3 regions of the Variovorax sp. CCNWLW235 genome follow, and region 1 is predicted to be linked to each of the others. Evidence: riboswitches for the same ligand, from Rfam matches in the RefSeq annotation. Region 1 holds a riboswitch; each other region holds the start of a gene.
What was found. A riboswitch is a leader RNA that binds a small molecule or an ion and turns the genes downstream of it on or off. The one in region 1 is predicted to bind glycine.
Positions count from the first base shown of each region.

Region 2: linked by a shared signal. The riboswitch ahead of V9L21_RS04265 (ABC transporter substrate-binding protein) and the one ahead of gcvT (glycine cleavage system aminomethyltransferase GcvT) in region 1 are both predicted to bind glycine.
Region 3: linked by a shared signal. The riboswitch ahead of V9L21_RS22235 (D-amino acid dehydrogenase) and the one ahead of gcvT (glycine cleavage system aminomethyltransferase GcvT) in region 1 are both predicted to bind glycine.

Region 1 covers NZ_JBBCBW010000019.1:96,746-101,328, forward strand. Annotated here, with positions in the region: gene gcvP (aminomethyl-transferring glycine dehydrogenase) at 1-411, opposite strand, end outside; gene gcvH (glycine cleavage system protein GcvH) at 462-833, opposite strand; gene gcvT (glycine cleavage system aminomethyltransferase GcvT) at 883-2,058, opposite strand; glycine riboswitch at 2,104-2,215, opposite strand; glycine riboswitch at 2,228-2,318, opposite strand; gene V9L21_RS19845 (hypothetical protein) at 2,341-2,904, opposite strand; gene V9L21_RS19850 (TRAP transporter large permease) at 3,063-4,340, opposite strand; gene V9L21_RS19855 (TRAP transporter small permease) at 4,337-4,583, opposite strand, start outside.
Region 2 covers NZ_JBBCBW010000002.1:372,536-377,118, forward strand. Annotated here, with positions in the region: gene V9L21_RS04260 (ABC transporter permease) at 1-536, opposite strand, end outside; gene V9L21_RS04265 (ABC transporter substrate-binding protein) at 561-2,144, opposite strand; glycine riboswitch at 2,337-2,466, opposite strand; gene V9L21_RS04270 (hypothetical protein) at 2,631-3,416, opposite strand; gene V9L21_RS04275 (NADPH-dependent FMN reductase) at 3,525-4,115, shown strand; gene V9L21_RS04280 (IclR family transcriptional regulator) at 4,148-4,583, opposite strand, start outside.
Region 3 covers NZ_JBBCBW010000025.1:11,568-16,150, reverse strand. Annotated here, with positions in the region: gene rfbA (glucose-1-phosphate thymidylyltransferase RfbA) at 1-589, opposite strand, end outside; gene rfbD (dTDP-4-dehydrorhamnose reductase) at 617-1,507, opposite strand; gene rfbB (dTDP-glucose 4,6-dehydratase) at 1,504-2,586, opposite strand; glycine riboswitch at 2,703-2,793, shown strand; glycine riboswitch at 2,826-2,931, shown strand; gene V9L21_RS22235 (D-amino acid dehydrogenase) at 3,023-4,324, shown strand; gene V9L21_RS22230 (FIST signal transduction protein) at 4,342-4,583, opposite strand, start outside.

The DNA of each region.
Region 1 (4,583 bases):
CATGGTCTGGAAGTTGAGCAGGGCTTCCATGCGGCCCTGCGAAATTTCGGCCTGGTAGGGCGTGTAGGCGGTGTACCAGGCGGGGTTCTCGAGCACGTTGCGCAAGATGACGCCCGGCGTGTGCGTGCCGTAGTAGCCCTGGCCGATGAAGCTCTTGAACACCTTGTTCTTCGCCGCGATGGCCTTCAGTTCGGCCAGCGCATCCGCCTCGGTCACCGGCGCGGGCAGCCGCATCGGCTTGGCGCGGCGAATGGCCGCGGGCACGATGCCGTCGATGAGCTCCGCCCGCGTTTCCGAGCCGATCACCGGCAGCATGCGCGCCTCGTCTTCCGCATCGATGCCGATGTGGCGGGCGAGAAATTCTTCGGCGTTCTCTAGTTGTTGCAGGGAAGGCTGGGCGGGAATCGGCATGGCGGTAAAGGCTCGGGGAATGAGGAAGGGCGGCTGAAGAACCCGGCGGATCAGGATTCGGCGGCGAACTTGTCGTAGCTGGCGGCGTCGAGCAGCGCGTCGAGTTGCGCCGGCTCGCTGAGCTTGACCTTGAAGAACCAGCCGGCGGCCAGCGGGTCGGTGTTGGCGAGCGACGGGTCGGCGCGCAGGGCTTCGTTCACTTCGGTGATCTCGCCCGACACGGGCATGAACACGTCGGCCGCGGCCTTGACCGATTCGACGACACCGGCCACTTCACCCTGGGCAAAGGTCTTGCCCACTTCGGGCAGATCGACAAAGACCACGTCGCCCAGCGCGTCCTGCGCGTGAACGGTGATGCCGACAGTGGCCGCGCCGCCTTCGGCCGAGACCCATTCATGGTCCTTGGTGTACTTGATGCTCATGGTGAAAAACTCCTCGTGGAAAAAATGACTGATTCGGGTAGCGCAGAGCCTAGCCGCGGTAGTAGCGGGCCGGCACGAAGGGCAGGGTCGAGACTTCCATCGGCACCGGCTTGCCGCGCACGATGGCCTGCACGCGGGTGCCGGGCTCCGAAAACGCGGTAGCCACATAGCCCATGGCAACGGGGCGGTCGGCCGTCGGGCCGAGCAGGCCGCTGGTCACGATGCCGATGTCCTGGCCTTCGAAAGATTGCAACAATGTGCCGTCGCGTACCGGAATGCGTTCCAGCGCCACAAGGCCGACACGCTTGCGCTTCAGGGTGTCGTGGTCGGTGCGGCCCGCGGCGCCGGCGGTGGCGGCGGCCAGTTGCGCCAGCACCTTGGCCGCGCCCGGAAAACCGCCTTCGCGCGCGCCACCGGTGCGGCGCACCTTCTGGATCGCCCAGTTGAGCGAAGCCTCGACGGGCGTGGTGGTGGTGTCGATGTCGTTGCCGTAAAGGCAGAGCCCGGCTTCAAGCCGCAGCGAATTGCGCGCGCCCAGGCCGATGGGCTTGACCTCGGGCTGCGCCAGCAGCAGGCGGGCGAGGGCGTCCGCATCCTTGCCGGCGACCGAAATCTCGAAGCCGTCTTCGCCCGTGTATCCGCTGCGCGTGGCAAAGGCCGGAATCCCGCCGATCTGCACCGCGCCGCCCGTCATGAACACAAAGCGCTCGATGCCCGGCGACAAGCGGGCCAGCGCCGCGGCGGCCTGCGGGCCTTGCAGTGCGAGCAGTGCGTGGTCGGGCATGGGCTGCACGTCGCAGCGCGCGCCGATCTTCTGCTGGATGTGGGCGAGATCGGCCACCTTGCAGGCGCCGTTCACGATCACGAAGATCGAGCCGTGCCCTTCGTTGAAGAACATCAGGTCGTCGAGGATGCCGCCTTCGTCGTTCAGCAGCAGGCCATAGCGCTGCTTGCCGGGCGCGAGGTCGATCACGTCGACCGGCATCAGGGTTTCGAATGCGGCGGCGGCGTCTGGCCCCACCAGGCGCAACTGGCCCATGTGGGAAATGTCGAACAGGCCGGCCGCGTCGCGCGTGTGCTTGTGCTCGGCCATGAGGCCGGCGGGGTATTGCACGGGCATGGAGTAGCCGGCAAAGGGCACCATGCGGGCGCCCAGTTCCACATGCAGGTCGTGCAGGGGCGTCTTGAGCAATGGGGCGTCGGGTGATGAAGCGGAAGCGGCCACGGGGCACTCCAAAGGGGCAGTCGAACTCCATGGCGCGAGCCATGGGCCACCCCTGCTGTCCGCTTTACCTGAGAGATTCGCCCCACGATCGGGGTTTGCTCCTTCGGTGGGCCGCCGCATCGTCAAGATGCAAGGGCCTCTCTCCAGCAAGGAAACGCCGGCATGCGCCAGCGCCTTGTCAGTCCTTTTGCCTGAGCGTTCGGGGAACCCCTGCGCCTTCGGCGGCCTCGCGTGGCGAAGCTCTCTCCTGACCCTTCGAAGTGTAGTGGATCGCGGAAAGCCTCAGTGCACGGTTTCCGAAGCGGGCGGCAGCAACCTTTCGATACGCTCGCGCAGCGATTCGGCCCGCTCGGCGCCCGCCGCTTTTTCGACTTCGGTGAGCATCAGCGCGGCAATCGTCAGCATGGCGTCGCGGTCGCGGGCTTCGCGCAGTGCATCGCGCATCTGCAGCGCAAACTTGGGGTCGCGCCGCACGAACATGCGCTCGCAAATGTCGAACAGGAACATGCGCGTAGTGGCCAGGGAGCGCTTGCCGTCGAAGTTGTCGGTCGAGGTTTCTACTCGGATGGGCTCGGCCGCAGGAGCCGGAATCGGCGTGTGTGTCGGGCCCGCCGTAACTGGTGCGGCGGTTTTCGGCGCTGCGCCCTGCGCGTCGTGCAGGTATCCGCGGTTCATCAGCGCCCGCAGCGTCTGTTCGGCTTCGTCGCGGCTTGCGAACAGCGGGCTGAAGTCGGTCAGCGAACGCCGGCCGTCGGCCATCAGCAGCAATGCGCGCTCGCGCTGGCTCAGCGTGCGCTGCCCGCCTTGGAGTTCGTCGCGTGCCTTGTCGGTCTTGGTGGGAAACATGGCGCCACAGCTTTCGGAATCGAAGGCTGCAGCATCGTTGCGGCTGGTGACATCTTTGTGAAACGTTTGCCTTACAGGGGCATTTGCCGCATAAAAAAAGGCAGCCCGCGAAGGCTGCCCGTTTTCTCTCTGGTTCTCTCTGGTTTTTGCGCCGCCTGCTACTTGGCGTACACCAGGTCGCGCAGCGCGAGCGATATCCACGGCACGTAGGTAATCACCATCAGGCAGGCCAGGATCACCAGCACGAAGGGAATGAGGTACTTCACGATCCGGTCGAGCGAGATGCGCGCTACCGTGCACGCCGCAAACAGGTTCACGCCGAAGGGCGGGGTGATCATGCCGAGCGCGAGGTTCACCACCATGATGAGCCCGAAGTGAACCGGGTCGACACCGAAGTGCACCGCCACAGGCGCCAGGATGGGCGCGAGCACGATGATGGCCGCGCTGGTCTCGATGAACATGCCGATGACGAAGAGCGCAGCGTTCACGCCCAAGAGGAACATGGTCGGCGACTTCAGCACCTCCTGCAGCCAATGGCCGATGGCGTCGGGCACGCCCGCGCGCGTGATCAGGAAGGCGAACAGGCCCGCGTTGGCGATGATGAACATGATCACCGCCGACGACAGCACCGACTTGCGCAGGATGAGGTAAAGATCCTGGAGCTTGATCTCGCGGTAGATCACCACGCCGACCACCAGCGCATAGAACACCGCCACCGCCGAGGCCTCCGTCGGCGTGAAGATGCCGCCGTAGATGCCGCCCAGAATGATCACCGGCATCAGCAGCGCCCAGCCGGCCTGCCATGTCGCCTTGCCAAAAGACATGCGGCCGTCGCCGTCATTCTTGCCCCAGCCCTTCCACTTGCAATACGCCCAGACGAACAGCATCAGCGCCAGGCTGATGAGAATGCCGGGGCCAAAGCCCGCAATGAACAGCTCGCCGATCGACACCTCGGCGCTCACGCCGTACAGGATCATCGGAATGGAGGGCGGAATGATCACGCCCAGCTCGGCGCTCGTGGCCTGGAGCGCGGCCGCGTACGCGGTGGGATAGCCGTGCTTGATGAGCGCCGGAATCAGGATGGCGCCGATGGCGAAGGTGGTGGCCACCGAAGAGCCCGACACTGCCGCAAAGATCATGCAGGTGAGCACGCAGGTCATGGGCAGGCCGCCCTGCACACCGCCCACGATGCTCTTGGCAAACTCGACCAGCCGGCGCGAGATGCCGCCGGTTTCCATCAGGTTGCCGGCCAGGATGAAGAACGGAATGGCCGCCAGCGGAAACTTGTTGATCGAATTGAACATCTCCTTCACGGAGATGAGCATGTTGACGTTGGCCACCTGAATGCCAAGGATCGATGCGAGCCCGATGGACACCGCCACTGAAACCGACAGTGCAAAACACAGCACCATCGTTGCAACCATTACGGGGGTCATTGCGCGGTCTCCAGTTCGAGCCGCTTGGGATCGAGAAAATTACCAACGATGCCGAAAAGGCAAAAAACGGAACCGACCGGCAGCGCCAGGTACGACCACATCATCGACACGCTTTCGAGCCCGGCCATCGACTGCACGCGCCCGCGCATGGCGTAGTCCCAGCCCCACCACAGAATGACCAGCATCAGCGCCAGTGCCGCGATGCTGACCGCGGCATCGAGCACGCGCTTGACCCGCGGCGGG
Region 2 (4,583 bases), on a different contig from region 1:
TTGATCCAGAGCAGCGGCCCCTGGCTCAGCCGCTGGTAGCCCTGCACCGGCAGCCACTGCAGGTGCAGCGCAAAGATCCAGATGAGCACATAGCCGATCACGAACGCCGGTATGGAAAAGCCCATGACCGAAAAGCCCATCAGCATGCGGTCGAGCCAGCCGCCGTGCCGCCAGGCGGCAACAACCCCGAGCGGCACCGCGACGAGGATGGTGACCACCAGCGTCACCGCCGCGAGAGACACCGTCGGCTCGATGCGCTGGCCGATGAGCTCCACCACCGTTTTCTTCATGAAGTAGGACTCGCCCAGGTTGCCTTGCAGCAGCCGGCCGCTCCAGTGCAGAAACTGCACGGGAAGGGATTCGTTCAGCCCCAGCTGCTCGCGCACCTTGGCGATGTTCTCGCTGGTGCCGCTGTCGCCCACGATGGCGGCCGCCGGATCGCCGGGTGCCAGCCGGAGCATGAGAAACACGATCAGCGCAACGATGACAAGCACCGGCACGGTCGACAGGATTCGGCGCGCAAGGAAGATCAGCATGGGGTTTCCAGAAAAGAGCGCCCGTCAGTTCTTCTTGATGTTCCAGAACACGGCAACGGGCGAGCGCACCACGCCGCTCACCGCCGCCTTGCGGTAGGCGGTCAGCGGCTTGTATTCGCCGATGGGCGCGTAGATGCCGGTGTCGTACACGCGCTGCTGGATGGCCGTGGCCAGCTCCTTGCGCCGGGGTTCGTCGGCCGTTGCGAGGAAGTCGGATTTCAGCTGCTCCAGCTTCTCGTCGGTGGCCCAGCCGAACCAGCCCTTCTCGCCGTTGCCCGTGAGAGGCGCATAGAACATCGGGTTCATGTTGTCGGCAATGCCCCAGCCGGTGATGAAGAGATTCCAGCCGCCCTTGTCGACCGGATCTTTCTTGGCGCGGCGCGTCACCAGCGTGGGCCAGTCCATCGACTGCATGTCGACATTGAAGCCGGCCTGCTTCAGCAGCTGCGCCATCACGGGCGGAAACTTGTTGAGCAGTGCAAAGTCGGCCGGGTACATCAGCACCACGGGCTTGCCGTCGTAGCCGGCGTCCTTCAGCAGGGCCTTGGCTTTCTCGAACTGCGGCTTGCCGGTGAAGTAGCCGGTCTTGTCGCTGGAGAAGATCGTGCCGCAGGGGTACACCGATGCGCAGCTGTTGTAGAGCTCCTTGTGCACCATCTGGGCGCGCATGAGCGCCTCCTGGTTGATGGCCATGATGGCGGCCTGCGCGATCTTCGGGTTGTCGAAAGGCGGGATGATGTGGTTCAGGTGCAGCGCGAACGAGCCCTTGGGAATCGGGTTGTCGACCGTGATGGACGTGTTGCCCTTGAGCGCCGTGTACTGCTCGGGCGGCAGCCACTCGATCATGTCGACCTCGCCGTTGGCAAGCGCATTGGCCTGCGTTTGCGCATCCTTCAGGATGATCCATTCCATGCGGTCGACATACACGTTCTTGCCGCCCGCCGTGCCCGAGGGTGCTTCGACGCGGGGCACGTATTTGGCGTTCTTCAGGTACACGATCTTCTCGCCCGGGCGGTACTCGTCCTTCTTGAAGATGTAGGGCCCGGAGCCCGTGGCGTCGTCGATCTGCTTGTCGGGCGGCGTGGCGGCCACGCGCGCCGGCATGATGAAAGGCGGATTCGACGAAGGCTTGCTCAGCGCGTCGAGCACCATGCCGAAGGTTTCCTTGAAAACCAGCTTGAACGAATTGGCGTCGACGGTCTCGGCCTTGTCGAGCGCCGCATACATCTTCTGCCCCAGCCCGTCGCGCTGGCCCCATCGCTTGAGCGACGCCAGCACGTCTTCCGACGTCACCGGCTTGCCGTCATGAAATTCCAGGCCCTTGCGCAGCGTGAACGTCCAGGTCTTGCCGTCTGCGCTGGTGGTGTACTTGTCGACCATCTGCGGCTTGACCTTGCCCTGCTCGTCCACGCCGAAGAGCGTGTCGTACACGGCATAGCCATGATTGCGCGTGATGAACGCGGTGGTCCAGATCGGATCGAGAATCTTCAGATCGGACTGGGGCACCACCCGCAGCACCTTGCCCGCCTCTTGTGCGAACGCGCTTGCAACGCCAATAGCGAGCATGGCGCTCACGACAACGGCTTTCAGGTTTCGTTTCGACAGCATCTTCGGTTCTCCGGTTGAAAAAATCGTGAGGAAAGTCAGCGAAAAACGGGGGTCGATTCGGGCAGGCGCCTGCGTGCATGCGCAGGCCTCGGCACACCCGATGAAGAAGGGAACGATGCGCGGTGCGCTCTGGCAAAGGTCATGAAGAAGAAGGCTCCGGAAGCGCGCAAGGCCACCCCGCGCACTGCGCGAGATGCCCCTGCTGTCCTTTGGCCTGAGAGATTCACCATGCACGCTCATCGCGCATGGCTTGCCCCTTCGGCGGCCGCCCTCGGAGTCCTTTTGTTCAGGACGCCGGGCAGCGCTCTCCAGCGTTAGTCGTTCATCCAGTCTGGGGACCTGAGCGTTACGGGCTGTCGCCTTCGGTAATGCACTAACTCGAAGCACCGAGCCGGCATTTCTCCTGGATGTTTTCTTCTAAGCAGAATGCGTGCCACTCGGGCGCGTGCGCACAGGGGCGCATGCGGATTGAAACGCGCCCCGAAGCTACTGCGGTCCGCCGCAGAAGCTCACTCTTTCGGTGGTCTTGGCGGTGAAGTGAAGACGCGTGGTGGTGGTACCGCTGGCGGGTGTGTTGGCGGGCCACTCGCTCTGCAGCCACGTGTATTGCCAGCTGTAGGGTCCGCCTGGCTTGCCGGGTTCTTCGTAGGCGATGCGAAGGCTGCCGTTGCTCTCGTCGTGGCAATGCTTCGAACTCTTGTATTCCTTTTCGCTGAAGCAGGCGCGGATCATCTTCGAGCAAGAGAAAGGAATGCCCTCGTGCACGGCCCGGGTGTCGTCCAGCGGCACGAAGTCGGCCTTGCTGAACGATGCGCCGCCGCCCGAATACATCTCGGACACGGTCTGCAGCACGGCCATGGCCCATTGCCCTTCGGCCAGCGGATAGAGTGCCGGCGCAAGCGAAAGGCGCGTGTCGGACATGCCGCCTGCGGCGTCTTTCTTCATGCCGGCCACATAGGCGCTGAAGTCGTGCAGGCGCTCGATCTGCCAGGTCTTCGCGTCCTTGTCGCGCTTGACGCGGGCCATGGCCAGCGGCTCGGCCGAGAGCACTGCAAAGCTGTTTGCCGCGGCGCCGCGCAGCCGGTACAAGCCCAGCGCATGCGGGTCGCAAGGCTGCGGCAGCAATGCGCACAGGCGGGCGCGCCAGTCCGGATCGACCGACTGCGGCTTCTTGACCGCGTCGAGCACCTGCGCCGAGGGGGCGGCGAACACATGGCCGGCCGATGCGGCAAGCACCATGGCGGCAGTGCAAAAAGCAGGCAGCTTGTTCATGCCGGAATGGTAGCCAGAGGATTCGAAAGATGCTGCTACCAAATGCGCCGACATGCCAATGTTGTAGCCTTCGCCCGTGGCCGCCCGGCCTCGACAACGGAGCGACGAATGGCTGACAAGATCCTGGTGTTCTACGGTTCCTACAGGTCGGACCGCATGGGCATTCGCCTGGCCGACTACCTGGTGGCGGGCCTCGGTGCGCGAGGTGCCGATGCCGAACTGATCGACGCGCAGGCGGTGGGCCTGCCCATGCTCGACCGCATGTACAAGGAGTACCCCAAGGGCACCGCGCCCGCCCCCATGGAAGCACTGGCGCAGAAGATTCGCGGCGCGGACGCCTTCGTCTTCGTGACGGGCGAATACAACTGGGGCCCGCAGCCCGGGCTGAAGAACCTCACCGACCACTTCCTGGAAGAATGGTTCTGGCGGCCCGCTGCCGTTGCCAGCTATTCGGCGGGCCGGTTTTCAGGCGTGCGCTCGGGCACCGTGTGGCATTCGATCCTGTCGGAGATGGGCATGGTCGTCGTCTCGAGCACGCTCGCCGTCGGGCCGATCTCGCAAACGCTCGATGCGGACGGCAAGCCCACGGGCAGTGCGGGCGAATCTCTCCAGCGCTCGTTCGGCCGCTTTGCCGACGACCTGGCGTGGTGGACCGACGCCGCGCGCGAGCAGCGGGCGCGCAAGGCGCCGCCTTACTGAGAAGCCGGGTCTGGCAAGCCGGGTCGCGCCGCTCAGCCCTTGCCCAGCGAAGGGCGGCCGAACAGGCTCGACGCGTTGCTGATCGGCCCGAGCTCGGCCGTTGCGGCCAGCAGCGCGGGCGCCAGCTCATGCATGCGCTCGCTGCCAAGGCGCGTGCGTGGCCCGGCAATGCTGATGACGCCGATCACCTCCTTGCGGCGGAACACGGGCGCGGCCATGGCGGCCATGCCGGGCGCGAAGACCTCGTCGATCATGGCGTAGCCGCGCACCCGCGCCGCATGCAGAAAACCCAGCAGCGCGCGGATGGTGGTCGGTGCCTTCGGCCCGTATTCCGCCGGCGTGCCGAAGCCCTGGCGCGAGACGAGCTCCAGCGCGCGTTCATCGGTCAGCGTCATCAGCCAGGCGTGGCCGGACGACGTGCACGACAGGCGCGCATCCATGCCCATGTCGGGGTCGTAGCGCAGCCCC
Region 3 (4,583 bases), on a different contig from region 1:
GCGCGCTGGGCTTAACTGCCTTGGCGATGTCAACAACCTGATTGTCGTAAAAATACAAGCCCGTCACCGCATAGCTGCTCTTCGGCTTCAACGGCTTTTCTTCGATGCTGCTGGCCTTGCCCTTGGCATCGAACGCCACCACGCCGTAGCGCTCGGGGTCTTGCACGTGGTACGCGAATACCGTCGCACCCGACTGCTTCGCGTCGGCATCGGCGAGCAGATGCACGAGGTCATGCCCATAGAAGATGTTGTCCCCCAACACCAGCGCGCTGGGGCTGTTACCCACGAACTTGTCCCCGATGATGAACGCCTGCGCGAGCCCATCCGGACTCGGTTGCACCGCGTACTGCAGGTTCATGCCCCACTGGCTGCCATCCCCCAGCAGTTGCTGGAACCGCGGCGTGTCCTGCGGCGTGCTGATGATCAGGATGTCGCGCATGCCACCCAGCATCAACGTGCTGAGCGGGTAATAAATCATCGGCTTGTCGTACACCGGTAGCAGCTGTTTGCTTATCGCCAGCGTTGCTGGGTGCAGCCGGGTGCCCGAGCCACCGGCGAGGATGATGCCTTTACGTTGCGTCGTGGTCATGCGTTTCTTCTCGTGTGAATTCACTCTTCAGAGCGTCTCGCGCAGCATGCGCGCAACGCCTTCTTGCCAGGGCGGCAGGCGCAGACCAAATATGGTCTGCAGCTTGGCGGTATCGAGACGCGAGTTGTGAGGCCGCTTCGCTGGCGTCGGGAAGGCGCTCGTAGGCACGGCTTCAACTTGCTCGGGGCCGGCCTTGAGGTCTACACCGGCCTGCCGCGCTTGCTCCAGCACGAAGCGCGCATAGCCGCACCAGGTGGTTTCGCCGCCGGCAACCACGTTGTACAGGCCCGCCTTGGAAGGGTCTTGCAAGGTGGCGCGGATCGCATGCGCCGTGACATCGGCCAGCAGCTCGGCACCGGTCGGAGCCCCGTATTGGTCGTCGATGACGGTCAGTTTGTCGCGCTCCTTGGCAAGCCGCAGCATGGTCTTGGCGAAGTTGCCGCCGCGCGCGGCAAACACCCAGCTGGTGCGAAAGATCAGGTGCTTGGCGCAGTGCTTGGCCACCAACTGTTCGCCCTCGAGCTTGGTGCGGCCATACACACTGAGTGGGCCGGTGGCATCGTCTTCCTGCCAGGGCTTGCTGCCGCTGCCGTCGAACACGTAGTCGGTCGAGTAATGCACCATGAGTGCACCGATCTGCCCGGCGGCTTCGGCCACCACGCCGGGCGAGGTGGCATTGAGCTTGCGCGCAAGGTCGGGCTCGCTCTCGGCTTTGTCGACGGCCGTGTGGGCCGCGGCGTTGACGATCACGTCAGGCCGCACCTTGAGTACGGTCTCGGCCAACTGCTCCGGACGGCTGAAGTCGGCGTTGAAATCGGTGCTGTCGAAATCGAGCGCCACCAGTTCGCCCAGCGGCGCAAGGCTGCGCTGCAGCTCCCAGCCGACCTGCCCGCCCTTGCCGAGTAGCAGCAACTTCATGCCGCAGCCTTGGCCGCGGGTGCGGCGTCGTATTGCTTCTCGACCCACTCGCGGTACGCGCCGCTTTGCACGTTGCGTACCCATTCGCCGTGTGCAAGGTACCACTCGACGGTCTTGCGAATGCCGGTGTCGAAGGTTTCAGCGGGCTTCCAGCCCAACTCGCGCTCGAGCTTGCGTGCATCGATGGCGTAGCGCCGGTCGTGGCCGGGGCGGTCGGTAACGTAGCTGATCTGTTCCTTGTACGGCTTGCCGTCAGCGCGCGGGCGCAGTTCGTCGAGCAGCGCGCACACGGTGTTCACGATCTCGATGTTGGGCTTCTCGTTCCAGCCGCCGACGTTGTAGGTCTCGCCGAGCTTGCCGGCCTCGAGCACGCGGCGGATGGCACTGCAGTGGTCCTTCACGTAGAGCCAATCGCGCACCTGCATGCCGTCGCCGTACACGGGCAGGGGTTTGCCGGCCAGGGCGTTGACGATCATCAGCGGGATGAGCTTCTCGGGAAAGTGGAACGGACCGTAGTTATTGGAGCAGTTGGTGGTAACCACCGGCAGGCCGTAGGTGTGGTGCCAGGCGCGCACAAGATGGTCGCTGGCGGCCTTGCTGGCCGAGTAGGGGCTGTTGGGCTCGTACTTGTTCTCTTCGGTAAAGGCAGGGTCCGTCTTGGAGAGCGAGCCGTAGACCTCGTCGGTCGACACATGCAGGAAGCGGAAAGCAGACTTTTGCTCCGCCGGCAGTGCGCTCCAGTAGCCGCGCACCGACTCGAGCAGGCGAAAGGTGCCGAGCACGTTGGTCTGCACGAAGTCTTCCGGCCCGTGAATGGAGCGGTCGACGTGCGATTCCGCGGCAAAGTTCACGATGGCACGCGGCTTGTGCTCGGCCAAAAGGTGATCGACCAGAGCGCTGTCGCCGATGTCGCCCTGCACGAAAATGTGGTTCGGCTTGCCCTTGAGCGATGCAAGCGTCTCGAGGTTGCCCGCATAGGTCAGCTTGTCGAGATTGACGACAGACTCATCGCTCTGCGCGATCCAGTCGAGTACGAAATTGGCGCCAATGAAGCCCGCGCCGCCGGTTACCAGGATCATGAGGTCCCCTGTTGTTGTCGAACGATCGCCCTCTGGCGAATGAACGGGCGATTATCCCATTGGCCCTCCGCCGGGCCGGAGCAAGGGTTGGCGCCTCCGCAAGCTCCGCCTACAATCGCGCCACTGCAGGAGAGCGGGCAACCCCGGTTGCCCTACCGAAGGCGCAAACTCCCATAAACGCTCAGGTCGGCCCGACGAAGTTCTCGAAATTTCGGCAAGGGGCCTGTACTGCACCAACTGACACGCCGTCTGGAGAGCCATCACCTCGCGTGATGCACCGAAGGAGCAAACCCGTTGCGGGCGCAACGGGTGAATCTCTCAGGTACCGAGGACAGGGGGAGCGGCAACTTGGACGGCGGTCGTCCGGTTGCTTGCTATTTATTCAATAGCAGACCTCGCCCGCCGTTCAAGCGCTTCAACCTCAAAGGTACTTGAAATGCGCGTGATCGTTCTTGGCGCCGGCTTGCTCGGCGTGACCTCGGCCTACTACCTCCAGCAGCTCGGCCATGAAGTGACCGTCATCGACCGGCAGGCCACCCCGGCCGCTGAAACCAGCTTTGCCAACGGCGGGCAGATCTCCGTCAGCCACGCCGAACCCTGGGCCAATCCGAGTGCACCGCTCAAGGTGCTGCAATGGCTGGGCAAGGAAGACGCCCCGCTGCTCTTTCGCATTCGCGCCGACATGCGCCAATGGCTCTGGGGCCTGCAATTCCTGCGCGAATGCACCCCCGCCCGCACGAAGCACAACATCGAGCAGATCGTGCGGCTGGGCACCTACAGCCGCGATGTGCTGCAGCAGTTGCGGCGCGACACCGGCATCGCCTACGACCAACGCACGCAAGGCATCCTGCACTTTTATACGACGCAGAAAGAGTTCGACAGCGCCCTTGCGCCCGCCGAGCAGATGCGCGCGCTCGGATGCGAACGGCAAGTCATCTCCGCGGACGAGGCGGTAAAGATCGAGCCCGCCCTTGCGCACATCCGCCCGCAACTGGCCGGTGCCACCTACACGGCAGAAGACGAATCCGGCGACGCCAACCTCTTCGCCCGCGAAATGGCACGCCTCGCGGCAGCGGCGGGCGTGAAGTTCCTCATGAGCCACACGGTGACTGCGCTGCGCGAAGCGGGCGGCAACATCGACCACGTGGAAGCTACCGACAGCGAAGGGCGCTTTCAACGCATCCGCGGCGACGCCTTCGTGCTTGCAATGGGCGCGTTGAGTCCGCTGTATGCCGCGCCGCTGGGCATGCGCCTGCCCATCTATCCGGCCAAAGGCTATTCGGTCACGCTGCCGGTCAAAGACGCGACGAGGGCGCACCAGGTCTCGCTGACCGACGACGAATTCAAGCTCGTGTTCTCGCACTACACCTCAGCCTCCGGAGACCGCCTGCGCATTGCCGGCACAGCCGAGCTCAACGGCTATGACCGCGACTTGAACCGCGTGCGCTGCGAAGCGATCGTGCGGCGCGTTGAACAGCTCTTTCCCGGCGCCGGCGACACCACGCAGGCGCAGTTCTGGACCGGCCTGCGCCCCGCAACGCCGAGCAACGTCCCTCTGGTCGGCAAGACGAAGCTGCCGAACCTGTACCTGAATACCGGGCACGGCACGCTCGGCTGGACGCATGCGTGCGGCTCGGGCAAGTCGGTGGCGCGGATCGTGAGCGGGCTTGCACCCGAAGTCGATTTTGCGTTTGCCGGCATGCCTGCACCAGCAGCGCGCGTGCTCCAGCCGGCCTGATCTGGCCGTGGCGGCGGTCAGTCGTTGCCGGTAAACACCGTCAACACCCCCGTATATCCATACAGGTGGTGCCGGGCAATCTCCCCCGCCGCAAAGAAGCCAACGAGCGGCACGTCGCCCAGCGCGTGCCGCACGATCTGCAGTTCGGCGCCCGGTGCGCCGAAATGCGGCCCGCCGCGTCCTGAGCAACTCACGTACACGGCGCCGGCAATGCGGCGCGCCGGATGCGGCGCTGCTTCGGCTTCTCCGGCCGCCACGG